One region of the Exiguobacterium sp. E17S genome, then DNA from elsewhere that is predicted to be linked to it. Evidence: predicted binding sites of a transcription regulator. Region 1 holds the regulator's gene; the other holds the start of a gene.

The links. Region 1 encodes LexA, which represses DNA repair genes until DNA is damaged. Its sites were predicted from a motif close to CGAACATATGTTCG; they were not measured.
Positions count from the first base shown of each region.
Region 2: AC3B4V_RS10725 (Y-family DNA polymerase) is a predicted target of LexA. The motif match lies at 11,235-11,248, and genes of this name have one in related genera.

Region 1 covers NZ_JBYLRU010000001.1:424,537-441,103, forward strand. Annotated here, with positions in the region: gene hflX (GTPase HflX) at 7-1,248, shown strand; gene AC3B4V_RS02165 (methionine gamma-lyase family protein) at 1,251-2,528, shown strand; gene AC3B4V_RS02170 (MerR family transcriptional regulator) at 2,669-3,067, shown strand; gene glnA (type I glutamate--ammonia ligase) at 3,113-4,459, shown strand; gene AC3B4V_RS02180 ((4Fe-4S)-binding protein) at 4,576-4,812, shown strand; gene AC3B4V_RS02185 (GNAT family N-acetyltransferase) at 4,787-5,062, shown strand; gene AC3B4V_RS02190 (AzlD domain-containing protein) at 5,376-5,702, opposite strand; gene AC3B4V_RS02195 (AzlC family ABC transporter permease) at 5,681-6,382, opposite strand; gene dhaK (dihydroxyacetone kinase subunit DhaK) at 6,537-7,505, shown strand; gene dhaL (dihydroxyacetone kinase subunit DhaL) at 7,530-8,132, shown strand; gene dhaM (dihydroxyacetone kinase phosphoryl donor subunit DhaM) at 8,125-8,493, shown strand; gene AC3B4V_RS02215 (GNAT family N-acetyltransferase) at 8,626-9,090, shown strand; gene glpK (glycerol kinase GlpK) at 9,272-10,774, opposite strand; gene AC3B4V_RS02225 (MIP/aquaporin family protein) at 10,818-11,519, opposite strand; gene AC3B4V_RS02230 (metal-binding protein) at 11,593-12,177, opposite strand; gene lexA (transcriptional repressor LexA) at 12,209-12,823, opposite strand; gene yneA (cell division suppressor protein YneA) at 13,035-13,322, shown strand; gene AC3B4V_RS02245 (YneB family resolvase-like protein) at 13,368-14,021, shown strand; gene AC3B4V_RS02250 (DUF896 domain-containing protein) at 14,135-14,371, shown strand; gene tkt (transketolase) at 14,648-16,567, shown strand, end outside.
Region 2 covers NZ_JBYLRU010000002.1:289,337-305,903, forward strand. Annotated here, with positions in the region: gene AC3B4V_RS10655 (SH3 domain-containing protein) at 1-40, opposite strand, end outside; gene AC3B4V_RS10660 (GNAT family N-acetyltransferase) at 181-735, opposite strand; gene AC3B4V_RS10665 (DMT family transporter) at 1,005-1,334, shown strand; gene AC3B4V_RS10670 (DMT family transporter) at 1,331-1,648, shown strand; gene AC3B4V_RS10675 (general stress protein) at 1,777-2,520, shown strand; gene AC3B4V_RS10680 (aldo/keto reductase) at 2,632-3,447, opposite strand; gene AC3B4V_RS10685 (iron-containing alcohol dehydrogenase family protein) at 3,580-4,605, shown strand; gene AC3B4V_RS10690 (EAL domain-containing protein) at 4,660-5,622, opposite strand; gene AC3B4V_RS10695 (DUF1294 domain-containing protein) at 5,802-6,065, opposite strand; gene AC3B4V_RS10700 (TPM domain-containing protein) at 6,084-6,821, opposite strand; gene AC3B4V_RS10705 (LemA family protein) at 6,818-7,411, opposite strand; gene AC3B4V_RS10710 (undecaprenyl-diphosphate phosphatase) at 7,519-8,355, opposite strand; gene AC3B4V_RS10715 (ZIP family metal transporter) at 8,713-9,525, opposite strand; gene AC3B4V_RS10720 (YolD-like family protein) at 9,577-9,906, opposite strand; gene AC3B4V_RS10725 (Y-family DNA polymerase) at 9,890-11,212, opposite strand; gene AC3B4V_RS10730 (pentapeptide repeat-containing protein) at 11,389-12,027, shown strand; gene AC3B4V_RS10735 (MBL fold metallo-hydrolase) at 12,095-12,850, opposite strand; gene AC3B4V_RS10740 (arsinothricin resistance N-acetyltransferase ArsN1 family A) at 12,911-13,399, opposite strand; gene AC3B4V_RS10745 (1,2-dihydroxy-3-keto-5-methylthiopentene dioxygenase) at 13,524-14,060, opposite strand; gene AC3B4V_RS10750 (methylthioribulose 1-phosphate dehydratase) at 14,077-14,697, opposite strand; gene AC3B4V_RS10755 (2-hydroxy-3-keto-5-methylthiopentenyl-1-phosphate phosphatase) at 14,694-15,353, opposite strand; gene AC3B4V_RS10760 (2,3-diketo-5-methylthiopentyl-1-phosphate enolase) at 15,350-16,540, opposite strand.

The DNA.
Region 1 (16,567 bases):
GATATTATGTCAGAACGCGTCATCGTCGTTGGTTGCCAGCTCCCCGGTGTCCCGGACCATGTCTATGAAGAATCGGTCGCGGAGCTCGAAGCACTCGTAACGACTGCGCATGGTGTCGTCGTCGGTCGTTTGGATCAAAAACGACAAGCGATTGACCGCCGTACGTTCATCGGAAAAGGAAAGGTCGAGGAACTCGTTGCCTTAGCAGACGAACTTGAACCTGATTTAATCATATTCAATGCCGAGGTCACACCCGGTCAAATGAAAAATATTCGGATCGCCTTGTCGGACCCGGAAGCGATCAAATTGATCGACCGGACGCAGTTGATCCTCGATATCTTTGCTGGACGTGCCCAGTCACGCGAAGGGAAATTGCAGGTCGAACTGGCACAGATGAGTTATTTGTTACCACGGCTTGCCGGGCAGGGAACACAACTGTCACGTCTTGGTGGCGGAATCGGAACACGTGGACCAGGTGAGTCGAAACTCGAGACGGACCGCCGTCATATCCGTCGTCGCGTTGATGAGATCTCAAAACAACTTGAGACCTCAGTCGCCCACCGTGCCCGTTACCGGGAACGTCGTAAAGAGAACCAGACGTTCCAAATCGCCCTTGTCGGGTATACGAATGCCGGTAAGTCAACGATCTTCAACCGGTTGACTCAAGCCGACACGTACGAGAAGGATGAGTTGTTCGCGACGCTTGATCCGTTGACACGTCAAGTTGATTTGCCGGAAGGCGGTCAAATCCTCCTGACGGATACGGTCGGGTTCATTCAGGATCTGCCGACGAAGTTGATCGCGGCGTTCCGCTCGACCCTAGAGGAAGTGCTAGAAGCTGACTTGATCCTCCACGTCGTTGATGCGTCGAGTGAGCATTACTTGAATCAGATGCAGACGACGAACGATGTTCTCGATGAACTTGGTGCCGGTGACATTCCGCAGCTTGAAGTCTATAACAAGAAGGATCAACTGAACCGCTTGTTCACAGGCGGGAAGCTACTGATTTCTGCCCTTGATCCGCAGGACATCGAGCGTTTGATCGAAGAAATCGAACGGTCGATCAGCGAGATCCTCGAGTATCTCGAAATCCGCATCCCGGTTGATGGTTTCGCCCATTACAATCCGGCGAAGGAAGTCATGATGAACTTGAAGGAATCGTTCGAAGAGGATGGCTCTGTCATCTTAAAAGGTTACTTGCGGAAAGATACGCGTCTATACGCGACATTGAAACAATACGAGGTGTAAACATGTTTTCAGAATTAACCCATTACGAAACGCTCCGTCCGCTCATTGATCGGGCGGAGGAACAGATTGCCCCGTACGTCAAGAAAGCGCAAGAGGTCGCGGAATACAATCAATTCCGTGTCCTCGATGCGTTCCGACGTCACAAGGTCAGTGATTTTCACTTCATGCCGTCAACAGGTTACGGCTATAACGATGAAGGACGCGATACGCTCGAACGGATCTATGCCGATGTCTTCGGTGCGGAAGCCGGTCTTTGTCGTCCGCAAATCATCAGCGGAACCCATGCAATCGGTATCGCATTGTTCGGTTTGTTATTACCCGGCGATGAATTGCTTTATATCACAGGAAAACCATACGACACGCTCGAAGAGATTGTCGGAATTCGTGGTGACGGACGCGGTTCATTAAAGGAACTGGGCGTCCAGTATGATGTCGTCGAGATGAAAAACGCCGAGACGATCGACGTACCGGCCGTTCTCGAACGGATCACGCCACAGACGAAGGTCGTCGGGATCCAGCGTTCAAAAGGCTATGCGACACGACGCAGTCTACCGGTCAACGAGATCGGCGAAGCAATCGCCGCCATCAAAGCTGTCCATCCACACGTCTTGATCTTCGTCGATAACTGCTACGGTGAGTTCGTCGAGACGATCGAACCGACACACGTCGGGGCGGACTTGATGGCAGGATCGTTAATCAAAAACCCGGGTGGTGGACTTGCGAAGACCGGCGGTTATCTCGTCGGTCGGACTGATTTGATCGAACGGGCGTCGTTCCGGATGACGACACCAGGGATTGGCGCCGAAGCCGGTCCATCGTTATCCGCACTTCCGGATATGTATCAAGGCTTCTACATGGCACCACATACAGTGAGCCAAGCGTTGATGGGCGCGATGTTCACGTCGAGCATGCTTGGTCAGTTCGGCTTTGACACGGCACCGCATCATACGGCAGACCGGACGGATTTGATTCAATCAGTCTCGTTCCATGCGCCAGAGCCGATGATTGCCTTCTGTCAGGCGATTCAAGCTGCTTCACCCGTCAACGCACATGCGTTACCGATTCCGGATTATATGCCGGGCTATGCGGACGATGTCATCATGGCAGCAGGAACATTCGTACAAGGCTCATCGATCGAGTTGTCAGCGGACGGTCCGATCCGTGCGCCCTATACCGCGTACGTCCAAGGTGGTTTGACGTATAGCCACGTCAAGATTGCCATCATCTCAGCCGTCAATCACTTGATGGAAAAACAATTAATTCCAGAAAAAAACGTTTAATACTAGAATATCTCGTGAAAAGACCTCTGAACGACTTCATGTAAAGTGATTAAAAAAGTTGTGTTAACTTTTCTTACATCGCTTGACAAGTTGCCTGACAGAGGTTTATTCTCATGGAGTAAGGAAAAAGGAGGAACCACATGGCAGACTCATCACGCCAGTCCAAGCCACTATTTCCCATCGGAGTCGTTCAAGAGTTGACCGCGTTATCTGCCCGCCAGATCCGATACTACGAAGAACAAGGACTGATCAAACCGGAGCGGACAGAGACGAAGCGTCGCCTCTATTCGTTCAACGATGTCGATCGCTTGTTGTCGATCAAGGAATACCTGGATCAGGGACTGAATATCGCAGGGATCAAATTGATTTTTGAAAACGATCTCGTCAAACGCGAACGCGTTGCGGAGAGCGTCGTCGAGACGCGCCCGGAACTATCTGACGGCGAATTGTATAAACTCCTGAAAAATGAATTGAAGGAAGCAGGACGACATGGAAAGACGTCGCTCATCCAAGGTGAGCTCGGGCGTTTCTTCAAGTAAGGACCTGTAACCATATAAAAAAGAATCGGAGAGGGGATTTGTCACATGACACGTCGCAACATTACACGAGAAGACATTTTGAAAATCGCTAAAGCTGAGGATGTACGCTTCATTCGCTTACAGTTCACAGATATCCTCGGAACGATCAAGAACGTTGAGATTCCAGTAAGCCAATTGGAAAAAGCACTTGATAACAAAATGATGTTCGATGGTTCATCGATCGAAGGATTCGTCCGGATCGAAGAATCAGATATGTATCTCTTCCCAGACTTGAACACATGGGTCGTCTTCCCATGGACAGAAGATGGAACAGGGAAAGTTGCACGTTTAATCTGTGACATCCACAATCCGGATGGCACGCCGTTCGCAGGAGACCCACGTGGTCAGCTCAAACGGGTACTTAAAGAGATGGAAGAGCTCGGTTTCTCATCATTCAACGTTGGACCAGAGCCAGAATTCTTCCTCTTCAAGAAAGATGAAAAAGGTCGTCCGACACTTGAATTGAACGACCAAGGTGGATACTTCGACCTCGCACCAGTCGACCTCGGCGAAAACTGCCGTAAAGAAATCGTCATCGAGCTCGAGAACATGGGCTTTGAAATCGAAGCATCACACCACGAAGTTGCTCCAGGTCAGCACGAAATCGACTTCAAATATGCGGATGCGATCACGACAGCGGATAACATCCAAACGTTCAAACTCGTCGTCAAGACGATTGCTGCGAAGCACAACTTGCACGCGACATTCATGCCAAAACCACTCTTCGGTGTCAACGGATCAGGAATGCACGCGAACATGTCGCTCTTCAAAGGCAACGAGAACGTCTTCTTCGATGAAGGCAACGAAGACATGCAATTGTCGGATGATGCACGTGCCTTCACGGCAGGCATCCTCAAACACGCTCGTGCGTTCACAGCGGTTTGTAACCCGACAGTCAACTCGTACAAACGTCTTGTTCCTGGCTACGAAGCACCTTGCTACGTCGCATGGTCAGCACGTAACCGTTCACCACTCGTCCGTGTTCCTGCAGCACGTGGACTCTCGACTCGTATCGAAGTTCGTTCAGTCGACCCAGCAGCGAACCCGTATCTTGCGCTTGCGACATTGCTCGCTTCAGGTCTTGATGGAATCAAGAACAACTTGAAAGCACCGGCTCCAATCGACCGCAACATCTACGTCATGGACAAACCGGAACGCGTTGCAAACGGAATTGATGATCTTCCATCAACACTCAGCCACGCACTCGAAGTCTTGAAAGCGGATGACGTCGTCATGCACGCTCTCGGCGATCACATCGCAGAGCACTTCGTTGAATTGAAAGAGATCGAATGGGATATGTTCCGGACGCAAGTCACGGAATGGGAACGCGATCAGTACATGGTCTTGTTCTAATCCAACTCAAGCACTTTCGGACTTCTGTCCGGAAGTGCTTTTTTCATAGCGCCGACAGGGATTGAGTCAAGGATGTGGAAAGATACAAGAGTACAAAGAAAGGGAGACGATACATCATGAAAAAAGGATATGAAGGCAAAGAGATCACGGTCTATTTTGATTCGGAAGTCTGCATTCACTCTGGTCATTGTGTACGAAGTCTACCAACTGTCTTTGATGTCAAGCGGCGTCCATGGATTGAAGCGGACGGGGCACCGGTGGAAGAGGTCATGCGTGTCGTTGACGGTTGTCCGAGCGGCGCCTTATCTTACGAACGGAGGGAAGCAAATGGAGCTGAAACGAGCGGAACGTAAAATCGAAGCCCATCAGGAAGGTGAAGTGATTGGGGAAATCACTTACAGCGATACGAACAACGGCATGTGGATCATTGATCACACATACGTCGATCCCGCGCACCGAAATCAACAGATCGGGGAACAACTCGTTGCCGAGATCGTCAACTGGGCACGAGAAGCAAACGTCAAGCTGTTACCGTTATGTCCGTTTGCGAAAAAAGAGTTTGAACATCAATCGGATTATCAGGACGTACAAGCAAATACGTAAACACAAAAATCTCCTCTAGTCTCTTTAGACCAGAGGAGATTTTTTCGAGTCATTGTTTATGATCCCTAACTTTCATTTTGCGAGAAACCATCATCGTACCGAAATAGGCGATGACGTACAACACGATCAATCCTTGTTTTAGCAGATAAGGTAGATCCATTTGACTCGCGATTATAAAAATGACGCACAGCAATATCAAATAGGGTATGAACTGCTTATTTGGCATATCAGGACCTCCTTCACTATCCATTTATTTCTATTATAAGGATAACACAAGAGATGCATCGAAATAGGCTAAAGATGAATGACTTGCTTATAGATACAATCGTAGAAACGCTATCGTGACAACACCAGTCACGACCGTCCAGGATAAACTTTTACTGAAAATCGCGACCGCCATGGTCGGGAGGGCGGCGAAGACATGAAGCGTCGAAACCTTCGGAAACGCCTCATCTTGAGCGATGAGGAGATTCTGAAAAAAGAGGGCACCAAGCAGGCAGATTGGAATGAACGAGAGCCATTCTGTTACGAGGCGCGGTAACGTCAGTCCATGAAGGACGAGAAACGGTAAGACGCGTGGAATCCATGTTACGAGTCCACAAGCTAAAAAAAGATCAATTAATTCTGGGCGGATTTCCATCGTGTGATCACGACTCCTATACTTGCGCCACCGAGCGTCGCGCAAAGAACGGCGACTTCTGGAGAAAAGTAGCGCATGGTTATGTAAAGCAATAGTAAGACAATCAGTAAAAGGCAACTATTCACGGCAATACGGGAACGTTCCCCTTCAAACTGTAAGTACAATAAGCCGATGAACATCGCTGTCAGGGCAAAATCGAGACCGAAGCGCTCGGGATCAGGAAACCAGCTGCCGACAAGGGCGCCGAGAACGGTTGCGACGATCCAGCTGAAGTAAGCAGTCAGATTCAAGCCATGCATGAAGGACGGGGAGAGCTTCCCTTTTTGCGCAGTGTTCATCGCGACAGCGAACGACTCATCCGTCAGTAGCGTTCCGGTACCTAGGCGGTCGCGGAGATGACGTGTCTCAACATGTGGCGCAAGCGTCAGACTCATTAACAAGTGCCTGAGATTGACGATGAACGTCGTCAGAATGATGGCAGAAGCAGGACTATTTAATAGTAAGAGACTCGTGATGATGAACTGAGCGGCGCCGGCATAGATGAAGACGGACATGAATCCGACTTCAAGAGGGGATAAGCCGGAGGCACGACCGACGATCCCAGCTGAGAAGCCTATGCCGATATATCCGAGGACAGTGGGTAGACAGGCACGGACACCTGCTTGAAAGGCTGATGACATTCGATTCCTCCTCTTTTTTAAGAGCATAGCATTCATGCGGAATATCGTCACCAACTGGTCAATATTTTCATCATTTTTTTCGACATATTCGACTTGATTTGGTGGTAAAGACTAAGTGGTACGGCAAAATCAGTTAGGTAAAGGAGCGTTTTTCATGCACAAATTAATGAAAGATTCAAACCGGTTCGTTTCAGACATGGTCGACGGACTCGTACTAGCTCACCCTGATTTGTATAAAAAGGTCGAAGGTGTTAATGTCGTCGCACGGAAAGTGCCGCTTGATGGAAAAGTCGGACTCGTTTCTGGTGGGGGAAGTGGGCATGAACCCGCACATGCTGGATTCGTTGGGGACGGTATGCTTGCTGCAGCTGTTTGTGGGGAAGTCTTCACGTCACCGACACCGGACATGGTGCTCGAAGGCATCAAGGCAGCCCATGGTGGAAAAGGTGTCCTTCTTGTCGTCAAGAACTACTCGGGTGATGTCATGAACTTCGATATGGCAAAGGAACTCGCTGAACTCGAGGACATCGAAGTCGACACGGTCGTCGTCAATGATGACATCGCGATCAAAAAGGAAGAGGATCGTCGTGGGGTTGCGGGAACGGTCTTCGTCCATAAGATTGCCGGAGCTGCGGCTGCAGAAGGAAAATCACTGAGTGAAGTCAAAGCAGTTGCGGAAAAAGTCATCCAGGGCGTTCGTTCGATCGGAATGGCACTCTCACCATGTTACATGCCAGAGAGTGGCAAACCAGGCTTTGAGTTGCATGATGACGAGATGGAAATCGGAATCGGGATCCATGGTGAAAAAGGACTTGAACGAAAAGCAGTCGCTTCCGTTGATGCGATCGTAAAAGAGTTGCTCGATCGTCTGACGAAAGAGGTACCAGACAAAAAAGTCGCCGTCATGGTGAACGGAATGGGTGGAACACCAGAATCCGAACTGTATATCACGTATAAATACGTCGCGGAAGAACTTCAGGCGCATGGGTACGAGATTGCCCGTTCGTTCGTTGGAAACTATATGACGTCGCTCGAGATGCACGGATTCTCAATCACGCTCTTACCAGTGGATGATGAACTGCTCGGCTATCTCGATGCAGAAACGAAAGCGATTGGATTCTAATTCAGATAAACGGGGTGTACAAAGATGAAGTTGACGACGGAACAGTTACGAAGCGCGCTCATCAAAGCAGCGGAACAGATCGAACAGCACAAGGATGAATTGACGGACCTTGACCGGGAAATCGGCGATGGGGACCACGGGATCAATATGTCACGCGGCTTCCAAGCAGTCCAAAAGACGTTAGAAGAACACGGTGAATATGAGGACTTAGGGGCTTTATCGAAAGAAGTCGGGATGACGCTGATCAAGACGGTCGGTGGAGCATCCGGTCCTTTGTACGGCACAGCATTCGTTAAGTTCGCTGGTGCATTCAAAGGGAAAACAGCAGTCGAAGGTGCAGAACTCGCGGATGCTTTCCATGAAGCGACGGAAGGCATCAAATCGCGTGGGAAATCGGAATTCGGTCAAAAGACGATGGTCGATATCTGGACACCGTTCCAAGAGGCGCTCTCGCAAGAAGAGGATTTGAAAGCGGCAATCGATCAAGCGCTTGCTGATACGAAAGCGCGCATCGCAACGAAAGGACGCGCGTCTTACTTCGGTGAAGCGACGGAAGGCGTCCAGGACCCAGGTAGTCTATCGAGTGCGTTGTTACTCGGCGAAATCGCGGAGGTGCTTCATGGTTAATCTTGTACTCGTTTCCCATAGTGAAAAGCTTGCGACTGGACTAAAGGAACTGTTGGCAGAGATGGCACCGGATACGCCAGTCTTAGTAGCAGCAGGTCTTGAGGACGGTAGCATCGGAACGGACGCGACGCGAATCGAAGAAACACTAAATACACTGGACGATGATGGAGTCGTTTTAACGGATATCGGTTCTGCGACGATGAACACGGAACTGGCCCTTGAACTATATAGTGGCGAACGGACGGTTCGGTTTATCGACGCACCACTCGTCGAAGGCGCGTTCTTAGCGGCTGTTCTTAGCGGACAGTCGAAATCCGTTGATGAGATTGAAGACGGATTGAAAAAAGAGTTTAACAAATAAGGATCAAATCCCCTTTGCTTCAATGCAATGGGGATTCTTTCATATCTGAATGAAATGGTAGTATGAAAATTGTTATCATAATGTATGTACATAAATAGGACAGTAAAAGAATGTAAACAATGAGGTGAGTTCTTGAGTTATACGTTAAGGAAAGCAGACACTGAAATCAAAAGGCAGACATTTGTACCTTTATTATTACTGGCTGATGAATCTATCGATAAGATTTATGAATACTTACCTAACGGTGACCTGTATTATCTCGAAGATTCATCTGGGCACGTAGTGGGTGTTATTGTTATGACCAAAATTAATCAAGATACAATGGAAATAAAAAACGTCGCCATCAAAAAAGAACAACAGGGTCAAGGTTTCGGAAAGAGGATCATCTCATTAACACTCGAACAATATAAGGAACAAAAGTATCGTCATTTCATCGTAGGAACGGCTAATTCGAGTATTGATAATTTAGCTTTCTACCAAAAGCTTGGTTTCCGACTATACGATATAAAAAAAGATTTTTTTCGGTCGTATCCAGAGGAAATTTGGGAGAACGGAATACAGGCGATCGACATGATCATGCTAGAGAAAAATGAGTGATCCACATTGTATATGGAGTTGAATACATGGAAACTCCTCTATGCGAAAGAGTAACACAATGGATTATGATGTATTTGCTGCGATGACACATTTGAACCTGGTATTAGAAAATGACTTTATTGTAGTTTTTATAAGACAGTGAAAACCCGGTCCCTCTGCAAAAGGGACCGGGTCAATTGTTTTATTTTGATGGTTTGAAGACCATAGTCGCTTCCACCGCTTTTTGCCATCCAGCATAGCGTTGTTCGCGATCGTCTTCTTTCATCTCTGGTTTGAACTGGTGATCCAGCTTCCATTGTTGTTTGATTTCCGCTTTATCTTTCCAGTAACCAACCGCTAATCCAGCAAGGTAGGCTGCACCGAGTGCTGTCGTTTCGTTAATTTGCGGACGATCGACAGGAACGCCGAGGATGTCCGATTGGAACTGCATCAAGAAGTTGTTGGCTACTGCACCACCGTCGACACGGAGTGTCTTCAGTTCGATCCCAGAATCTTGTTCCATCGCTGTTAACACGTCGCGTGTTTGGTAAGCGAGTGATTCAAGCGTTGCCCGAACGAAATGCTCTTTATCTGTTCCTCGTGTTAACCCGAAGATTGCGCCACGAACATCTGAATCCCAGTACGGCGCACCGAGACCAACGAAGGCAGGAACGACGTAGACACCGTCTGTTGAGTCGACTTTCGTTGCGTAACCTTCTGAATCTTTCGCGTGTTTCAACATCCGGAGCCCATCACGGAGCCACTGGATCGCAGAACCAGCGACGAAGATCGATCCTTCCAGCGCATATTCCACTTTTCCATCGACGCCCCAAGCAATTGTCGTCAAGAGTCCATGATCAGAAGAAACAGCTTTCTCACCTGTGTTCATGAGCATGAAGCAACCTGTTCCGTATGTGTTTTTCCCTTCACCCGCTTCGAAGCACGTTTGACCGAAGAGTGCTGCTTGTTGGTCACCCGCAATCCCAGCGATCGGCACTTCGTAACCGAAGAAGTGATACGGTACCGTTTTGTCGTAGACTTCACTCGACTGACGAACCTCTGGCAACATGGAAGCAGGAACACCGAGGATATCGAGTAACTCTTCATCCCATTTTTGTTCGTAGATGTTATACATCAATGTTCGTGAAGCGTTCGTGTAGTCCGTGATGTGCGTTTTTCCACCAGACAGTTTCCAAACGAGCCACGTATCGATCGTACCGAAGAGCAATTCACCGTTCTCTGCTTGCTCACGCGCACCTTCGACATTATCGAGGATCCATTTGACTTTCGTTCCAGAGAAGTAGGCATCAATCAGAAGTCCTGTTTTATCGCGGAACTTCTGGTTCAAACCTTGTTCTTTTAAGTCGTCACAGATACCAGACGTTTGACGCGATTGCCAAACGAGTGCGTGATAGACAGGTTTGCCTGTTTCTTTGTTCCAGACGACCGTCGTTTCACGTTGGTTCGTAATGCCGATTCCGGCGATCTGCTCAGGTTTGATATCTGCTGTTCCGAGTGCTTCGGCCATGACGGCAAGAATCGAACCCCAGATTTCGTTTGCATCATGCTCGACCCAGCCTGGTTGTGGGAAGTATTGCTTGAATTCCCGTTGTGCCGAGTTGACGATTTTCCCATCGTGATCGAAGATGATCGCACGTGAGCTTGTCGTACCTTGGTCGAGTGCTAGGATATACTTGTTTTCCATTTCGAAATCCCCCTTGAGCGGTATGTGTTAGTGAGACGTGATCTTAGTAGATCAATTGATAGATGAACACGGCAATCGCTCCACCGATGATCGGACCAACGACAGGAATCCATGAATAGCCCCAGTCAGATGAACCTTTATTCGGAATCGGTAGGATAGCGTGCGCGATACGCGGTCCAAGGTCACGGGCCGGGTTGATGGCATACCCTGTTGTACCACCGAGCGATAGACCGATGACGACGACGAGTAAACCGACGATGAGTGGTTTTAAGCCGTCTCCGAACGTCGTTAAACCGAGTGCCAAGATACCGAAGACGAGAACAAATGTCCCGATGATCTCAGAAATCAAGTTCGACGGCGTATGACGAATCGCTGGACCTGTTGCGAACACACCGAGTTTTGCGGCTTGATCATCAGTCGCTTCAAAATGTTTCATGTAATGAAGCCAAACGAGAATGGCGCCGATGAAAGCTCCGACAAGTTGTCCGGCAATGTAGATCGGAACGTCTGCCCACGGTAGGTCAGAGTTCAAAGCAAGTGCAATCGTCAATGCGGGGTTCAAGTGTGCTCCACTCTCAGCAGCGACGAATGCTGCTGTCATGACGGCAAGACCCCAAGCGAACGTGATGACGATCCATCCGCTGTTTTCCGATTTCGTCTTTTTCAAGACGACACCGGCGACGACTCCATCCCCGAGCAGGATGAGAATCATCGTACCGATCATTTCTAGTACAAAGTTATTCATGCAAAAACCCTCCCTTTGGATTAAAGCAGATAATGGCCTTTCTACTTTAAATTACTCCGATTTGAGAACGTTTTCAATACATATAATTGAAATATAGGAATGGAAATTTTTTATTTTGATGTTTAAAGATACGAAAAAGTGGATAAGAAAACACCTCTTCCTGCCTGCGAGCAAGCAAAAGAGGTGTTACCGACGACGTTTTTTTTCTTTTTTTAGGTCGAAACCAACTGCTGGAATAATCTAGTAGGATATGAATCGTACTCGCCACCATGATACCGACGACGAATGCAGGCAGGGAAGCGAACCACGAATCAATCGTAGCAGAATCAAGAACCTGAAAATATAGACTTAAAAATAGTAGGGGAATCAGAATCGCAGCACTATACAGAAGCCGAATGATGTCTCCAATGATCAGTCCATGCGACCAGATCGAGCGGTGGGGCATGATCTTGACATACGGCATCCAAAGAACTCGAAATGGTCCAAAGCGATAGTACGGTTCTGACTTTAAATCGAGGTCGGGTGACAACCAAAGGGTACCGACAGCGATACCGATGGCAGTCGGTAACCAATCGGTTTGTTGCGTTGCGACCGAATACGCAACGTAACCCGTCAGTGCGACGGTATTGACGGTATCATGTACATTTCCTGAAGGCATGAAAAAAGACCAGTCGTAACTGGTCCCTCCGTCAATGAATCGTCCGATACACGCCGATTACCTTACCAAGAATGGAGACATTATCGAAATACATCGGATCCATCGAGTCATTTTCTGGTTGTAGACGTACCTGTTGATCTTCTAAGAAGAACCGTTTCACCGTCGCTTCGCTATCTTCGGTCATAGCTACGACGATTTCTCCGTTTTCTGCTGTGTTTTGTTGGCGCACGATGACACGATCGCCGTCAAGAATACCTGCGTTAATCATCGATTCACCATCGATCGTCAACATGAAGACCGTTTCATTTCCTACATAATGTGCAGGGAGTGGGAACTGTTCCTCGATGTTTTCAATCGCTGTAATCGGAAGACCCGCTGTGACTTTCCCGATGACGGGAACATGGACGATGGCTTCCGTGATTTCTTCAGGCTTATCAAGCAATATCTCAATCGCACGTGGTTTCGTCGGGTCACGGCGAATCATTCCCCGTTTCTCGAGTCGATCCAAATGACCGTGTACCGTCGAGCTAGACGCGAGTCCGACTGCTTCTCCGATTTCACGAACTGATGGTGGATACCCCTTCAGTTTCACTTCAGAGACGATGTAGTCGAGAATCTCTTGTTGGCGCTTAGACATTTTCCGCATACGAATTGCCACCTCTTTCTGGATTGAAGTTTGAAATGTAAGAATATATGTTTCTAGATTCACTATAACATAGAACAAATGAGCGTACAAACAATTGTTCGACATTTTGTGTTGACCGAACACGGGTTCTATGTTTATTATGAGTTATGCGAACAATTGTTCCGCGAACATTTATTCTAACTCATTCATTTCATATTTGGAGGGATTCATGATGATTCATACGATTCGTACTCATGCTTTTTCAATTCTCTTCTATGCATTAAGTATTGCCTTCGTGATCTTTTTACTCACACCGCGCCCGGATGAAAAAGTGGCGCAACTGATGACTGCTTCCGTTACGGTCGATGAGAACGCCACAGTCGAACAAATTGCTGAAGTCTACAATGATGGTTCGATGTCAGATGAAGAATACGTCAACTGGTTGATTAAAAATAATGATGTCGAGACAAAACACGTCATCTCAAAAAGCAAAATCGTTGTACCAATCGCACAACAATGACAAAATGGAAAAGTTGTGAAAGAACGAACAGGGATGTGAGGTACGATGAAGGTCGTGATTTATTGTCGGGTGTCGACCGAAAAAGAAGCACAAGATAGTTCGATTGAACGCCAACGGATGGAACTTTCGAAGGTTGCGTCTCAAAAGGGTTTTGATGTCGTGGATGTCGTCTCTGAAAAAGAGAGTGGATATGACGTCGATCGGGAAGGGATGCTGACGGTTCTTGATCATGTGACACGTGATGCGGTAGATGCGGTCCTCGTGACGGATGACACACGGATTGGTCGAGGGAATGCGAAAATCGCCATTTTGCACACGTTTAAGAAGCACGGTGTTCGGTTGATGACACTTGATTCTGATGGAGAATACCAGCTTGCTGATGCAGAAGCGATGGTCCTTGAGATCGTCTCACTAGTGGAAGAATATCAACGGAAACTGCATAATGCAAAAATCGCACGCGGCATGCGGCGAGCTGTCGAACAAGGCTTTCGCCCAGAACGAAATCTGAATCGCCAAGGAGAGAACGCTGGGCGTAGTCGAAAGGACGTACCGATCGAAGAAATCGTACGTCTCCGTGAACTCGGACTGACGTTTTCAGATATCGCCATTACGCTTCGCGGGATGGGACATGATATTTCAAAGGCAACGGTCAATCGTCGATACCTTGAATACCGCGAATTGACGCCTAGCCCGGAATGAGAAGCAAGTAACCCGTCGACTGACGCGGTTAACTTGCTTTTTTTAGTAAGCTCTTTTACAGTAAGAATACAATTGAACTACTCAAGTTTGAGTCGTACAGAAAGAGGGATTCTATGTTATCACAAGAACAATTAGATCGAATCAATGCATTAGCGAATAAATCAAAAGTCGAGCCGTTATCAGAAGCAGAAGCGGCAGAGCAAAAAGAGTTACGTGCAGCGTATCTCGCAGCATTCCGTGGATCGTTCAAAAACCAACTCATGGGCATGAAAATCGTCGATGAAGAAGGTACGGACGTAACACCAGAGAAATTAAAACAAGCACAAGAAGAAGAACGGAATAAACAATAATCGTTTGTTTCTTCTTATAAGAAGAAAGAGGTTTCGCGTTAAGCGGACCTCTTTTTTGTTTAGAGCTGTTAGATGAGGAAACATTGCACGATAGCAATACATCTTAATAACGATCTTTCATCAATTCATGCATCCTGTATGAGTCGATAGAACGGCTATAGATAGCGCATTCATTTTAATGTGACATACTATTTAGAAAAGTTGTATCACATTTAAGAGTATGCTAAAATGAGTAGGAATTTGTGAAAAAGAGAGAGGATGATTGTTTTGACGAACATGACGACAGTAGAACAATTAGCAATTAATACGATTCGTACCTTATCGATTGATGCCGTACAAAAGGCGAACTCGGGTCACCCAGGTATGCCAATGGGAGCAGCGCCGATGGCATTCTCGCTTTGGGCGGATCATATGAACCACAACCCTAAAAATCCAGAATGGTTCAACCGCGACCGTTTTGTACTTTCAGCCGGACACGGTTCGATGCTTCTCTACTCACTCCTCCACCTATCGGGATATGATCTATCAATGGATGATCTTAAATCATTCCGTCAATGGGGATCAAAAACACCAGGTCACCCGGAATACCGTCACACGGCTGGTGTAGATGCGACAACAGGTCCACTTGGTCAAGGGATCGCAATGGCAGTTGGTATGGCGATGGCAGAACGTCATCTTGAAGCAAAATACAACCGTGACGATCTCAACGTCGTTGATCACTTCACATACGGAATTTGTGGAGATGGAGACTTAATGGAAGGTGTCTCAGCTGAAGCGGCTTCACTCGCAGGTCACCTCGGTCTTGGTAAATTGGTCGTATTGTATGATTCAAACGATATCTCACTTGATGGCGATCTCGATAAATCATTCTCTGAAAACGTCCAGAAGCGCTTCGAAGCGTACAACTGGCAAGTCATTCGCGTAGAAGACGGAACGGATATCGATTCGATTTCGAAAGCAATCGCGGCGGCACAAGCAGAGACGACAAAACCAACATTGATCGAAGTCAAGACAGTCATCGGCTTCGGTTCACCGAACAAATCAGGGAAGTCGGCTTCTCACGGTGCACCACTCGGTGAAGCGGAAATCAAATTGACGAAAGCAAGCTACGTTTGGGATCACGAAGAGTTCTACGTCCCTGAAGAAGTTAAGTCATTGTTTGACGAGCGGATCGTCCAACGTGGTGCTTCTGCGGAAGACGCATGGAACGAAACGATGAAACAATACGAAGCAGCGCATCCAGAATTGCATGCGGAACTCGTTCGCGCGATCGCAAACGAATTGCCAAGTAACTGGGAAGCAGATCTTCCGACGTACGATTTGTCATCGAAAAAAGCGACACGTCAAACGAGTGGTGAAGTCTTGAACGGTCTTGCAAAGAACGTTCCGACATTGTTCGGTGGTTCAGCTGACCTTGCAGGATCGAACAACACGATGCTCAAAGGCGAAGCAGACTTCGATATCGACCCAAGCGGTCGTAACATCTGGTTCGGAGTACGTGAATTCGCAATGGCTGCGGCTGTCAACGGTATGGCGCTTCACGGTGGCGTCATTCCTTACGGCGCGACATTCTTCGTCTTCTCGGATTACCTCCGTCCAGCGGTTCGTTTAGCAGCATTAATGGGACTTCCATCAATCTTCGTCTTGACGCACGACTCGATCGCTGTCGGAGAAGATGGTCCAACACACGAGCCAGTCGAGCACTTGATGAGCTTCCGTGCAATGCCGAACGTCACGATCTACCGTCCAGCAGACGGAAAAGAGACGATCGCAGCATGGAAAACAGCGGTTCAAGCAAAAGACAAACCGACGCTTCTCGTCTTGACGCGTCAAGGTCTTCCTGAACTTGAAGGTACGACGACAGAGGGCGCTGAAAAAGGTGGTTATGTCATCGCTGGTGACGTCACGAAAGCTGATACGCTCTTGATCGGTACGGGTTCAGAAGTTCACCTTCTTGTCGAAGCACAAAAAGAACTTGGTGAATCAGCAGCTGTCGTTTCGCTTCCATCATGGGAAGTATTCGAAGCGCAGTCAGCAGAGTATAAAGAATCAGTTCTTCCGAAACACATCACGAAACGTGTCGCGATCGAAGCAGGCGCTTCGCTTGGTTGGTACAAATATGTAGGAACAGAAGGACAAGTCATCGGAATCGATCGTTTCGGCGCATCTGCGCCTGGAGACTTCCTCTTGAAAGAA
Region 2 (16,567 bases), on a different contig from region 1:
TTGCGGCAAGTCCAGCAACATGAGCAGTCCATTTTTTCATCAAGAGGTTCACTCCAATTCTTAAAATTTATCATTATGAATAGTGTAGCATGCGATTGTTAAAAATTGATAAAAATCAAAAAAATAGGAGATTATCCATAAAAAAACGGTATGCCTTGGCACACCGTTTGAAGTCGTATGTTAGTTATCTTCTTCGTGATCCACTTGCCATTCCCAGTCGAGCATGCCGTAAATCAAGGAATCGCGCCAGTGGTCTTCGAGATAGACCGTCTCACGGAGCTGTCCTTCCTTCGTCATGCCGACCTTTTGCAACACGCGTTCAGAAGCGACGTTCCGTGGGTCACACGTTGCCGTGATGCGGTGTAGTTCTAGTTTTTCGAAACCGAATTGGAGAAGGAAAGAGGCGATCGACGTCGCATATCCGTTCCCCCATTCATCAGGCGAGAGGACGTATCCGATTTCGGCGATTTTATTATCAACGTCTGTGATGACGAGTTCACCGGCACCGATGACGACGTCACTTGGAAACGTCACGGCAAAGACATAACGACGTCTTGGTGTCTCGAGTTCACTTTCAAGCGCATCATGTAGGAATTGTTTCGTATCCGTTTCGGTATTCGGTCCCCATGATTGGAATTGACTGACGATGGGTTGTGAGGCATAGGCGTGAACCGCTTCTACATCTTCTGGTGTAAAACGACGAATCCGAAGTTGATCATTGATTTTATAACGCATGCAGCATCCTCCTCTTTCAGATGAAGTCACTTTGATTCTATTTGACAGATGGGGAACGGATTCCTGTTTGACACGGGAAAAAGGGCGTGCTAGGGTGGTTGTATCGAATGGAATAGGGAGTATCCTCTAGGGTTCCGTACGGCTGGACCGAGGGAGGAACATGGACGTTTGTCCATGCAACGGAGGGATAAAAGCCCGGGAGTAAAGCGAATCGTCTCGCTTGCTCCCGGGCTTTTTCATTTGAATTTACCTATCAGGAGGCAATTACTATGGCAAAGTATTGGATTGGCATCATCGTCGCAGCGTGTTTTGAAGTGGGCTGGGTCATCGGATTAAAACATGCGGCAACACCACTTGAGTGGGCTGCAACGATCGTCTGTATCATCGTTAGCTTTACCGTGCTCATTAAAGCGAGTAACCATTTACCAGTCGGAACGGTCTATGCTGTTTTCGTCGGTCTCGGAACAGCAGGAACGGTCGTGACGGATATCGTCTTGTTCGATCAAGCCGCTTCCGTGATGAAATTAGCATTGATTGCTGTCTTACTCGTCGGCGTCATCGGTCTGAAATTAGTCAGTGGAGAGGAGAAATCAGCATGAGTTGGATTTATTTAATCATTGCCGGAATCTTTGAGATGTTTGGTGTCGTCTTGATCAATACGTTCAATCAAAATAAGAATGCGAAGAATCTACTGTTGATGGGAACAGGATTCGGACTCAGTTTTCTATTTTTGACACTTGCGATGAATGGTTTACCGATGGGAACAGCGTACGCGGTATGGACGGGAATCGGAGCAGCGGGTGGTGCGATTCTCAGCATGGTGCTCTATAACGAATCAAAAGACTGGAAGCGACTGGTTTGTATCGGTCTCGTCTTGAGTGCGACGATTGGTCTGAAACTCGTCGGCGAATGATTGTTTACATGTCAAACAGATGACGTTTTAATGGAACGCATGTTTTTTGGCATATTTTAACGCAAAAGAGGAAATACTCCTTATAGAAGTCACGCATGACAAATCGTGTTAATAAGGGGAGAACATCCATGAAAACGAAACAATATATCGGAACGTTCTATTCAGAGGAAGAATTGATCTCAAAAATGGACGAACTGCACATTCAAGGACATCGGGAGGAAGACTTCTACGTCATCGTCAAGGAGAAGTCGAACATCGCACTCGTCCGTAGCCAAATGGACGCAGAAATCGCGACGACAAAACCGTCTTGGATTGATCGGATTCGTGGGAACAAAGGACGCGATCAAGAAGTCGATGATCTGTTCGGGTCACTTGATCTATCAGACAATGAAATCGAACAACGCAAAACGGAAGTCGAAGGTGGGGGCTTCGTTCTGTTACTTGAAGTCCAGGACATCCAGTTCGATCCACATTTAAATACAGACAATACGCATCCTGATGTAAAAGTCCGTTATGGTAGTGGCGAAGAGACACATACGTCATCAGATGCGAACTCCAATGCACAGCTCGGCTCCGGTAATCCACTTGATGTTGATAAAGATTCGAAGGAAGAGCATGCAGAGATTGATTTGCACCGTGCCGGTACGGATAAGATGCCGCAAGACGAGCAGGCAATCGATCATTCAAAAAAACTCGACGGGAACCGGGAACCGGACATCGCGATGCGTCGGGATGACGATTTCCGCCGGCCGGAAACAGAACGCAAGGAAAAAGAACATGATGCAACGCAAGACGGCGAAGAACGTCGTCAATCGAAACATCAATCGGATGACATCGCCAAGCAAGACCATGGAAATAATTTAGACCGCTAAAATAATGGATTAGAATCACGCGTTAGGGTCATCATCAAAGAAGGTACTTTCCGGATCAATTCCGAAAAATACCTTCTTTTTGTATGGAGATTAAACGAGAATCGTCTCGTCTTATTTATGATCCGGATTTGATCCTGTACGCACGTTGGCGTTCAATTGATCGATGGCTTGCATATCAGCGTCTGACAAGCTGAAGTCGAAGACATCGAGATTTTCGCGAATGCGGCTTGGCGTGACAGATTTCGGAATCGCGACGATATCGTGTTGCAAGTGCCAACGGAGGACGACTTGAGCTGGCGTTTTCTGATGACGATCGGCAATATCGACGATGACCGGATGCGTTAACGCGTCGCGTCCTTTCATCAATGGACTCCAAGCTTCAACGACGATACCGTGCTTGCGGCAAAAGTCTCGGATCGCTTCTTGGCTGAGGAACGGATGGAGTTCAATCTGATTGACGGCAGGAACGATTGATCCTTCGGCTAAAATTCGTTCCAAGTGCGGAATATGGAAGTTCGAAACACCGATGGCACGCGTCTTTCCTTCTGCATAGAGATGTTCGAGCGCCCGCCATGTCTCGACATAACGATCTTCTTTTGGCATCGGCCAATGAATCAGGTACAAATCGACGTAATCGACACCAAGCTTTTGCAGACTCGTCTCGAAAGCGGCAAGTGTCTCTTCATAGCCGTGATCGGAATTCCAGACTTTCGTCGTTAGAAAGATCTCTTCTCGGGGAATGCCCGAGTCACGCAGCGCGCGACCGACACCTTCTTCGTTCTCGTAAATCATCGCCGTATCGATTGAACGATACCCGGCGCGGAGTGCTTCGCTGACCGCTTCATATACTTCTTCTTCCGGTACTTTAAAGACACCATATCCGAGTTGGGGCATGCTGATGCCGTTATTTAACGTAATCTGTTGCATCGATTCATCGACTCCTTTGTAGTAGATTCTTCTCTTTTCTAGTGTACGCGCTCCTCCTGTAAAAATCGAATGATTGCCGAAGTGAGTTCTTTTGCGTATACTGAGCGATAACAAATATTAGGAGGCGATCCTGTGATTCGACAAGCTGTTTTACAATACATACATGAGCAACACGCACTCGATCAACTCGAAGAAGTGATAGGTGATCGTTCAGCAGTCCTGATTCATGGACGTCAGGCCTATGAAGCAGCCGCTTTTGCTTTACCAGCATTACCACGTTTTTTATTTGAAGGACATTGTACGGATCAACAGGTGGAAGCTTTCAAACAGGTATGTGCTCCATACGATGTGATTCTCGCGCTCGGAGGTGGGAGTGTCATCGATACGGCAAAACAAGTCGCGTTTCAATTACAACGCCCAATCATCGTCATTCCGACGATCGTCTCGAACTGTGCTCCGTGGACTCCGCTCAGTGTCATGTATAACGAAGAGGGACAGTACATCCGATTTGATACGTTTCCCGTCGTGATTGAAGCTCTTTTACTCGATCATCGGATTATCGCAGCAAGTCCGTATGATTATTTCGTAGCCGGACTCGTCGATACGCTAGCGAAGTGGTATGAAGCACGTGCCTTAAGCGGATCATCGGCTGAAGATCCCGTCATTGAGATGGCGCTTCGAACAGCTGAACGTTGTAAGGATCTTATCTTGTCGACGAATATAACGGAAACGCGTTTTCGTGAGTATCCCGTTGAAATGCAACATCTCGTCGAAACCGTCATTCCGTTAGCCGGAAGTATCGGCGGTTTTGGTGACGCGGCGACGCGTGGTGCAATCGGACACGCAGTGCATAACGCGTTATCTCCTCATCCAGAAACGCATGCGTTCTTGCACGGGAGTAAGGTAGGTTACGGACTACTCGTTCAGGAGAAGTTACTCGGACATGATGATGATTATGCAGAGTTGCGTGACTATCTTATTGCACAAGAACAGCCGACGGCACTCGCAGACTTCGCATTATCGCTCGATGTCGTCGAAACACTTGCTTTACGGACATCGAAAGAGGAATTGTGTCGTCTGTTGCGTCCGATCGTGTCAATGGAACAACTAGTGGATGCTATTACACGGAACGAGACTGTTTTCGTTTCGACGACTTAACATAAAAATACGCACATGTGCCGAATAATCATCAAACGGTCCATGTGCGTATTTTTATTGTGCTTTCGCAAAGCGAGCATAAGGAGCAGGGCGACCGAGTAGGTATCCTTGACCAAGATCGAAGCCGAGTTCGCGGCAAAGATCGAGTTCTTCTTGCCGTTCGATTCCTTCCGCTAAGATTTGAATCCCCATTTCTCGTGTCAGATGACGGGCTTTTCGTAAAAAGGCTTCGTTTTCTGAGTTCGTATCGCAGTGATCGATGAAGGAACGATCAATCTTAATATAATCCGGTTGAAGCAAGGACAACATATCGAGTGTCGAGAAACCAGCGCCGACATCGTCCAGTGCTACTTGAATGCCTTGCTTTTTATATTGTTCGAAGACGTGTTTCAAATGGTTGACGTCTTCAATTTTTTCCGTTTCGACGACTTCGAAGACGAGCCGACTCGGATCGACTTGATAACGTTCGACGATCTCAAACGTATGGCGCAGGCAGTACTCCGGATTATAGATCGTCGAAGGGAGAAAGTTGATGAACGTTTTTGTTGTGCCACCGATATGATGCGTCGCACGGATGGCTTCTTCACGCGCCCGCTGATCAAGACGGGAATGAAGTCCCATCTTCGAGGCCGTCGAAAACAAGACACCAGGCGAGATCGGCGTATTATCATCTGCTGCTCGCAATAAGGCTTCGTTCGCGACGAGCACGTTGCGCTGGATATCATAAATCGGTTGTAAATGGCTCGTCATGATCCCATGCTGGATGAAATCAATCGCAGATCGATGCTTCAGTTGTTCTAGAAGTGCTGAAGCTAGGATGGGTGCTGTCACATAACGCGATTGTGTGGCGCGACACGACACCGGATAATCCGCTACACGTAAGAGCGATGTTAGTAGCTGTTCGAGCTGTTCAAACGATTGATAGGAATAGATTTCTGGCGTTGGTGATTGAATATGGAGTGCTCCCGCTTCAACGAAACGGATGGATGTCGTACATTCGGCGCAAGGATGCCACATAAAGGGATGTCCACCTCTCAGTACATCAAAAAAAGATGTATTTATTAAATTGGTTAAATTCTTTACCCTAAGAGAAAAAGAAATTAAACCTGTTCTTCATAATCATTGACCTCATACAAAAAAGAGAAGGAACGACGGACACATTTCCGTACGTTCTCTTCTCTATCGGTCACATTCTTTCATTGTGAAGTGTAAACAAACCAGAAAGCGAGATGCAAGATAGCGGCTATTGGAACGAGCCATTGGAACTTCGCTTTCCGTGTCTTGTGCCGGACTGTGTACATACCGATCCAAGAACCGAGCGCACCACCGAGGAAAGCAATCGTCAATAGTGTCGCTTCGGGTGTCCGGTAAGCATGTTGCCGCGCCCGACGTTTATCCTGCCACATCGATACAAATCCGATGAGTGTCAGGAGGAGGTAATACCCTAAGATGATCCTCATGAAAAAACGACTCCTTTTCTACCGTTCGGCACCACCACCGCCGGAACTTCCGCCACCACCGCGACTGCCACCATTTCCACTGCCACCACGCATGATCGCGGAGAAGATGTTCAAAATCGCAAAGAAGAACATACCACCGGTGAACTTCATATCGAGGAACAATAAGATCATTAATCCAGCACCGATCAGAATCTTCGTCCAAAGCGGAAGTCCGTCGTCATTTTGTGTTTTCGGAGGATCCTGTGACTCAAGCGATTGATCCTTTGAGATGACACTGACGACCGCTTTATATGTTTCGGAGGCTGCTTTTCCATACTCACTGTTTTCCTTGTAAGGAACAGCATACTGATCGAGAATACGTCCGGCTGTGATGTCTGTCAAAATCCCTTCGAGTTTATAACCGACCTCGATCCGGAATTGGCGATCCTTTTCGTTCGGAGCGACGACGACAAGAACACCATTGTCTTTTCCTTCTTGACCGATGCCTTGGCGCCGGAACGTTTCATTGGCGTAAGAGCTTAAATCCTGTCCCTTTAGATCGGGAACCGTCTTGAGAACGACTTGTGCCGTCGTATATTGTTCGAGTTCCTGACCGAGTTGCGCGAGTTCGGCTTCTTCCGAAGGGGTGAGCAGCTGAGCATCATCCTGAATGAAGAAGGCTGCTCCCGTCCGTTCTGAAACGGCACTAGCTGTTGGAACGAAGAGGAAGAAGACAAGGAACGCGCTCAATAGAAGTCGCGTCCACCGCCGAATCATTTCGAATCACTGTTAAAGTCGACGGTCGGATTTTCCCGGTCGCTGTCTGAAATCTCGTAATACGGCTTTTTCTCGAATCCGAAGGCGGATGCGTAAAGTGCCGTTGGGAAGCTCCGACGTTTTTTGTTGTAGAGGGTTACAGCATCATTGTAATCCTTGCGGGCGATCCCGAGACGATTTTCTGTTCCTTCCAGCGTGTCCATCAAGGATTGGAACCGTTCGCTTGATTTTAATTCTGGATAAGTCGTCTGCAAGGCAATCAATCCGCGAAGCGAAGACGTGACTTGTTGGTCAGCTTCAATTCGTTGCTCGGTTGACGCAGCACGCGCAAGACCAGCTTGGGCTTCTGCGACTTTACCGTAGACTTTTTCTTCTTGACCCGCGACACCTTTAACGGTTTCAACGAGGTTCGGAATTAAATCCGCACGACGTTTGATTTGGTTGTCGACTTGCGACCATTTATTCGATACATCTTCTTCTACATTGACGAGGCTATTGTATTGTCCGATTGCTAAAAAGGCAATCACGGCAACAATAACGACTCCGATGATTAATGGGAGTTTTGATGTACTCCGACTTCTGCGTGCCATGTGGCATTCACTCCTTTAATTATGTCTCATCCCTATATACCCTTAAGCGACTGAATTAGTTTCAAAAAAATGAAAAACCGTCAGCTAAAATAGCTAACGGTTTGAACTTACATGTAGACGATGACAGCTAAGATAGCCGCTAAGACAAGACGGTAGATGGCGAACGGAACGAGTTTGATCTTGTTGATCAGCTTCAAGAAGAAGCGGATCGATAAGAGGGCAAACACGAACGACGCAACGAAACCGACAGCATAGAATGCGAAATGGTTCGGTTGAATGTTATCCCAGTTCTTAACGAGCGAAAGGAAACTAGCACCGAACATGATCGGTACAGCCATGATGAACGTGAAGTCGGCTGCCGTCCGGTGATTCATCCCGAGGAAGACCCCTCCGGAAATCGTTGAACCAGAACGGGAGAAGCCAGGCCAGAGTGAAATACATTGGAACAGACCGACGAGTGCTGCTTGGCGATATGTAATCTGATCAAGCGATGTCGTTTTTGGTTCCTTTGGTCCGAGTTTATCGGCTGCGATCATCAAGAGGGCACCGACAGCAAGACCGATGATGACCGTTTCAATCGAGAAGAGGTTCTCATCGATGAAATCTTCGAATAACAACCCGAGAACAGCTGCTGGTAGAAGACCGATCAAGACGTGACGTAGCTTTAACTTGTGTGTGCCTGATGCGTCATGTTCGCCTTCAATCTTATACAAACCGATCAAGCTGAAGAGGCGTTTCCAAAAGACGACGACGACTGCAAGAATCGATCCGAGCTGAATGACGATTTTAAAGGTGTTCGCCGAATATTTACCGAGAAAATCGGTCGTTTGCAACCACATGTCATCGACGATGATCATGTGACCTGTGGAAGAGACCGGTGCAAATTCCGTCATCCCTTCGACGAAACCGAGTAAGAGCGCTTTTAAAAGTTCAATGATTGTCATGATAATCTCCTTCTATATGATGTGCTAGTTAAAAACATATCATGTTTTATTCTTGTGAGATAGAACTAATTGGAATATCGGGCGCAGGTCTGAGAGACGATCGTATGTGTAAGACGCGTTGTACGATTTAAATTCGTTTGGATAAGATAATAGATGGATTTAGGTATCATCGGATAGATCAGGAAATCCGATCATTTTCATTCATACTAAAACGGCATGAAGGAAAAGGGAATCTTTCTGTTAGGACACAAGGTCAGAAAAACTTCAAATCGATTGGTTTCACTGGAATATGTCTGAATCTACAAACAGAAAAACGAGCAGGAGACGATATCGTCCACTACTCGTTTTGAAACGGGATCATCCTAAAGCGACGTCAAGAATCATCATGACCGTAAACCCGACCATCAGACCAAGCGTTGCTAAATCGGATCCGTTCTCTGCTTGTGATTCCGGAATCAATTCTTCGACGACGACGAAAATCATCGCTCCGGCAGCAAACGATAACGCATACGGTAGAAGCGGTTGAACGAAGAAGACCGCGGCTGCTCCGACCATCGCGGCAATCGGTTCGACGATTGCTGACAATTGACCGTAATGGAAGGCGCGCCGGCGCGACATTCCTTCACCGCGTAGTGGAATCGATAGGGCAGCTCCCTCCGGCATGTTTTGTATCCCAATACCGAGTGCGAGCGTCAAGGCACCGGCGACGGTCGCCCCGTCCATGTTTAAGGCAGCGGCGCCAAAAGCGACACCAATCGCAAGACCTTCGGGAATATTGTGCAACGTGATCGCAAGAAACAGCAATGTCGTTTTCTTGAGTCCTGTCGAAGGACCTTCCGCTGTCTCGAGTGGTGCAGATAAGTGCAAATGCGGCGTAACGAAGTCGAGGAGACGGACGAAAAATCCACCAGCGAGAAAACCAATGGCAGCAGGAATCCAGGCGATTCCTCCATCCTGCTCCGTGAACTCGATCGCAGGAGCAAGCAACGACCAAAATGACGCAGCAATCATGACGCCGGCAGCAAAACCGAGCATCATGTTCATGACGCGTTTTTCAATCGTCGTAAAGACGAAGACGAGTGCCGCACCAAGTGCGGTTAACCCCCACGTCATCATTCCGGCAAGCAATGCTTGCACGACGACGGGGAGGGAAGTAAACCAATCCAACATGACTATTCCTTCTTTCCGGGCACGATTTAAAGCATCCATCTGTATGAGAGCTTACCCGTTTTCGATCCGGACGATTCGTGTGAAGGGAATTTCAATGACTTCACGTCCGCGCAGAAAGAGAACGGAACGTTCGGGTTCTAGTCGTTCCACGAAACCGACGACCGTCACGTAGCTACTTTCCTTATAATACGTGATTTCAAGTTCGTTTCCTTCTATTAAAGCTTCTTGAAGCAGAAAGTGCCATGATTCTTGCAACTGTTCATCAATTTCAGGCAAGTCGAGCTGATGCATCTGGACATAATATTCCCGCAACAGTTGCAAATGTTCCGGCATGAGAAAAGGAATCCATTTTAAATTTCCTCGATCACGATACGCTGTCATGAAGATCACCTCCCGGATGACCGCCGACAAAACGAAGGCGACGTTTGGCGACACTCGTATCAAGAAACGAGACAGCGAGGCGAATCGTTCCTTTTCCGTAGCGGAGGTTGACGACATCCATTGCTTTTAATAACCGTCGTCGTTTCCAGAGCCGCGCATTATCCTCGAACAAAGACAACTGTAAGGTGCCTTGATCGGCAGTCAAATGCCCCACTGCGACGGATAAAAAACGAACAGGTTCTCCGTCGAGCCAATTCGGTTCGAATAATTGTAAGACGTGACGCAAAATGATTCGTTCATCGGATGTCGGATAAGGCAACCGCACTTGACGGGAGAAACCACTTCGGACGACGTTTCGAGAATAGCGGACGCCGATGTGAACGGTCCAGCCGACTTGATTCGAAAAGCGACAACGTGCGGCAACATCCTGCACGAGTTCATTGAGCACATTCCGAATGCGTTCGAACTGATAATAGTCCTGCATTAAGGTCACACCGTGTCCAATCGTCCGTTGAGGGGCTTTCTCGAACAGATGACGAGGCGCAAGAAGTGTCGGTGACGCGTCAAGACCCCAAGCGTGGTGCCATAGTTCGGCACCGATGACACCGAATCGTTCGTGCAACTCTTCGACAGGGCGCATGGCAAGATCACCGATTGTTTCAATCCCCATCATCTGCAGATGTTGTTCCATACGGTGTCCGACCCCCCACATCTTCCGAATCGGAAAATCATGAAGACGTCGTGCGACGTCGGCATATCCACATCGCGCGATGCCTTCTTTTTTCCCGATTAAATCAAGGGTCAGTTTCGCGATGACGTTATTTGGACCAATCCCGATCCGGACGTGGATGCCGGTCTGTTTCAGGATCGCTTCTTTAATTTTGAGGGCAGCTTGCAGGTCGGAACCAAATAGGCGATCGGTTCCGGTCATGTCAATGAAGCTTTCGTCAATCGAATAGACGCGGATCGCTTCAGGTGGGGCGAATTGGTGCAGGACATCAAGGACACGAATTGACGTCTTCATATAAGCGAGCATGCGTGGTTCGACAAGTTGAATCGTGCGACGAACAGCGTATGGCAATTGCTCGATTTCATATAGCCGACCGGCTGTCTTGATTCCTAGTGCTTTTAAGGCAGGGGTGGCAGCGAGAATGACGGATCCGCTTCGTTTCAAATCGGAGACGACCGCTAGGCGTGTCGTCAAGGGAGGGAGATTGCGATACTGGCATTCACAGCTGGCGTAGAAGGACACACTGTCGACGCAAAAAATCCGTTTATCTTGTGGTAAAACGACGGAAGGAAACATTTGAATCACTCCTTTACACAAAAGAACATATGTTCTTATTTTGATTTTCTTTGACTATAGCATGGTCTCAAAGTGTCTCAAAATAAAAACTGTTGAAAAAAGGGGAATTTGAACGATTTTCCCTCATATAAAAGGAGTTTGATACACTAAGGGAGAGAAAAAAGGGGGAACCTTCATTGAAAGAGACCATTATCCGTTTACCAGAATTACCAAAAACGCTTCAACCAGAGACGTTCGATCAAGTCGAAATCGATGACCCGTATCTAAAAGGGGCGCGTTATGAGAAAGAGTCGATGCCGAGTGAACTGACAGAACGCATCGATGCCTATCAAGTGTGTTTTCAAAATGTCTCGTTCGCGAATCTCACCTTTGACCGTGGTTCGTTCGAAGATATCCGTTTTGAGCAATGTGACTTAACGGGATGTCACTTCCAAGAAACTCGTTTTCACCGCGTGTCCTTCGTCGGATGCCGGATGACGGGTGTTCAGTTCGAAGATTGTACGCTGGACCATGTGACGATTCAGGAAGGACTTGCGGATTACGCACAGTTCATTCGCAGTACGGTCCGTCACCAACACTGGAGCGAAACGACGATGAAAGAAGCACAGTTCTTCGAAGTGAAACCGACCCAGTGGAAACTCGAAGCGGTCCGGCTTACGGATAGTCAATGGATTGAAACGCCGTTAAAAGGTCTCGACCTCCGGCAGACGGAGCTCTCTGGTATTACGATCGATCCGCGATTTTTACCAGGTGCTGTCATTACGGAAGAGCAAGCAGTTGCCTTTGCTCGTTTGTTAGGTCTCGTCATCCCATAACAAAAAGAAGTCCTTGTTTCGATGGATATTCGAAACAAGGACTTCTTTTTAATGAAAGTTACTGTTCTTAAAATGACATCGTTTCGCCATCCTCCGGAATCAGGAAATGGGCAGAGAGATGGAAAGCAGTTAAAAAGTCAGCAATCATATCACGTCGCAAGAGACAGTGGTTGACGGACTCGAGGTGCGAGACGATGATCGTCGCTTCCGCCGCCGCTTCGTGTACGGCAAGGAGATCACGCTGTGACATCGTGATCGGCTCTCCGGTCAAGAACTGAGCGGCACCACTGTTGACGACGATGATATCGGGCGTATGTTGTTCGATCGCATGCGCGACCTCGTCACACCAGATCGTATCACCTGCGATATAAAGTGTCGGTTCGTCCGGATGGGTGAGGACGAGCCCAGACACACGTCCCATCCGTTCGCCGATTTCACCGACACCATGCTGTCCACCTGTTCGATGGACTTGGATATCACCGATCGTTACACCGGAATCGAAGGAAGAAACGTTCGTGAAGCCGGCTTCTCGGATTTGTTGCGCGTCTTCTTCTTGCTGCGCATAGAGTGGCAAATGCTTGGGTAGAAGTTGTTTTGCAGCATCGTCGAAATGATCGGCATGCAGGTGCGTGACGAAGATTGCGTCAGGATCAAGCAGTGTGTTGACATCGACCGGTAAGTCGACGAGTGGATTGGCGACGGCATTCGGTGTTTGACCGAAGGGAGGTAAGCTACCTTTTTCGCCAAGGAACGGATCAATCAGTAAGACTTGATTGGCATACGTGACAACGAGTGTTGCATTACGAATTTGTTGAATATCCATTAGGTTCATCCTCTCTCAATGACTCGGAGTGACTATTCCCTGTCTGGCATTCAATGAATCCTATCGTAAGCGTTTCTCCATCGCCATGACGTCGACATATTCGCCGTTCAACTGTCCTTGTTCCTTAAACGTTCCGACGATCCGGAACCCGGAGCGGATATAGAGTTTTTGTCCGATTTTATTGAACGGGAAGGTAAAGAGGATCAGCTTATGCATCTGATGATCACGGGCGTGTTGCTCAGCCGTTTCAAGCAAACGTGTGCCAATCCCTTGTCCACGATGAGTCCGGGTGATATAAACCGAAATCTCACCGACGGATGCGTAGACAGGACGCGGATTATACGGATCGAGGGAAATGAAGCCGAGGACACCTGTGTCATCTTCAGCGACATAACCGGCATATCGATCGGTGCGTTCCGCATACCACTGGGTCATGAAGGATAAGTCCTTTTGGTCGGTCTCAAGCGTTGCGATCCGATCTTCAATGCCTTCGTTATAGATGGCGAGAATCGCTGGTAAGTCGTGTTCCGTTACGGGACGAATATGCATGACGCTCACTTCCTCATCGCTTTTCCTTCATTATATCGGTTACGTGTCAATGTAGTGATATGTTTGTGCGATAAGAAAAGCGCTGATTTCCTTCACATAAAGGAAATCAGCGCTTATATCGTTCTTAAGAGACCGTTGACGTCTCGTTTTCATAAATCGGAACCCAGCCGTCTGTCGTGACGAAGATCCGAACAGCAACGACTTTACGATCGTCTTGAAGCGTAAAGTAGTGGCGTGTGTTAACAGGAACGGAAATCAAATCACCAGGATTGAGTTCGATGTTATAGTAGCCGACTTCTTCGTCTTTGATCGCGAAGACGCCATGACCGCTAACGATGAAACGAACTTCATCATCCGTATGGTGATGTTCTTTCTGGAAGTTGACGAGTAACTCATCAAGGTTCGGTGTCGTATCCGAAAGTGAGATGATATCAGCTGTCTGATACCCACGACGTTCTGATACGTCTTTGATTTCTGGAGCAAACGTATCGAGAATCGTTTGTTTGTCTGCATCCGTCAGTGTGAAGTTCTCAACGAGAGGCGCTGGAAGTTTCGAAACGTCCCACTGTTCGTAAAGAACGCCGCGTGACGCGAGGAAGTCAGCGACTTCCGTTTGATCCGTATACCGTGTGTTTGTTTCTTGGAATAAGACTGTTGCCATGAGATGATTCCTCCTTTTAATGAATGGATTGACGGCATGATTGCAACGTCAACGTGTAATTGAATAAAAACTCGAAGGCTTCGAGGTGTTTCTTTGCTTCAAAGGCGGTCGGTGCCCAGACCGTGATTCCGTGATTGCGGATCAGGACGGCACCACTGTCCGCTGTGACATGCGGTGCAAAAGCAGCGGCAAGCGTCGGAATGTCCGCATGATTCGGAATGATCGGTACCGTGACCGTCGCATCCTCTTCCCAGTGTCCGAGTGCCTTGATGATTTCTTGACCGGAAAAGGTGATGCTGCCTTGATCGCCATAGAGTTCCGAAATCACATTGTTCGCAATCGTATGGACATGCAGAGAACAACCGGCGTCCGTTCGATTGAACACTTCGACATGGAGCAATGTCTCAGCGGAAGGACGCCCGGATTGCTCACCAATCAATTGACCGGTCGCATCGACATGAACGAAGTCGTCAGGAGTCGTCTGCCGTTTATCTTTTCCGCTTGCCGTCACAAGGAATTCAACCGGGACACCGGACGTCCGAATGGCGAGATTGCCACTCGTACCAGGGAACCAATCGCGCGCCGCAAGCTCTTGTTTGATGGCGCGTAGCTCTTCATACCGTCGCATGAATGTCATGTTGTCACCTCCGCTCGCGTTAAATCATGAACGATATCGTGGAACGTCTCAAACGGTGTATAGGCGATATCGTTCTCTTCACACAACGTGATCAGATAATCACGGGCATAGACACGATCCGCTTGTTTCGCGAGTTCGAAGTCCGTCACCGAGTCACCGATGACGATGATGACGTCATCGTCTTTGCGCAATGCCCGGGCAACGGACGTTTTACAACAGCCGCACCCGTTCGTGCAATGGGCATCGCAGGCGTTTGGCCAATCGATATGGACGAATGGACCACTGAAATCGGCGACGTTACAGTAAATCTGTTCTTGTTCAAGGAATGGCGCTAAGATCGGTTCGACGAAAAAGTCCATTCCACCGCTGACGATCGAAAAATCGATTCCTTGACGACGACTGTACTGAAGTAACTCCGAAAATCCGTCGCGAATGACTGCACGCTCCAACAAAAAGTCAAGATAGGCTGTTTTTCCGTCAGACGGCAGAAGTGCGAACATTTGCCCGACACCACTCTGAATCGATAGCGTTCGGTCGAGTACGCCGCGTTTCAACGGTTCGAAGTCACTCGCTGGCGCAAATTGTTGCATGAGTGCGATGATGTTATCTTGCGTCGTCACCGTACCGTCGAAGTCACAAAGAATCCGTACGGTCATGACTTGATCCCCCAAGCGTCAAGGGCGATCCGTAATTCTTCATGACGCGATGCTGCCGCCGATAGGGATTCATTTGCGAGTGCCGCATCGAGTGCCTGGCGGAAAGCAATGACACCAGCCGCAGCACCTTGCGGATGACCATGTACGCCGCCGCCGGCGTTGATGACGGAATCGATCCCGAAGTCTCGTACGAGTTGAGCGACGAGTCCAGGATGAATACCGGCTGAAGGAACCGGGAAGATTGATTTCGTCTGACCGAGACGGGTCGCTTCGACCGCGATGCCACGGGCGACATCCTTTGGTAAAGCGACATTGCCGTAAGGAGACGGGAATAGCGTCAAGTCTGCTCCGGCAGCACGCGGTAATGTGCCGAGTAAGACAGGGGCTGCGACTCCGTGATTCGGGCTAGCGATCAACGCACCGCTATATGCCGGATGATTGAAGATAGGAACGTTGATTTCCGGATCACTTGCCAGTTCACGTAAGACATCGAGTCCGTATGTGAAGGTATTCAGCAAGAAAGCAGTCGCTCCAGCATCAATCAATCGCTTGGCTTGATCCTTGAGCGTAAAGACGGGACCGCTGAGTGTGATCGCATATAACGCACGTTTACCGGTCCGTTGGAAGTGAGCATCGATGACCTCACGTCCGATCCGTGCCCGGTCAATCGTCGGTGTCAACGGATTGTCGTATAGGATCTCATCGTCTTTGACGAGATCAATCCCACCAGCGAGTTGTCCTTCGAGTTGATCACGAAGGAACGATAAATCGCGTCCGATGACTCCTTTGAAGATGCTCATTAATAATGGGCGATCTTCGACACCGATCAAGGAACGGACCCCTTCGATCCCGAATTTCGCACCTGGAAAGTCCGACGTAAATGTATCGGGTAGTAGCAATTCCGTTAGTTTGATTTCACCGTCGAGTGAGAGTTTCCCGAAGACGGTCGTCAGAATCGCAGAAAAGTCGCGCGATACGTTATGTTCCGGGTAACGAATCGTGATATATCCTTTGCCATCGCGCTCTTCGGTATGTACGACTTCCCCTTTGAACGAGGCGAGTTGTTGTTGTTCGAGATGATTCAGTTCCGTCCAAGAACCGACTGTCAGACCAAGCGCGAGTTGTTCAGCGCGCTGCTCGAGTCGATCACGGGCAGTCAATTGATAAGTAGCAGTGATATAAGCCATGTCTTTCCTCCTTCAACAAAAAAATGG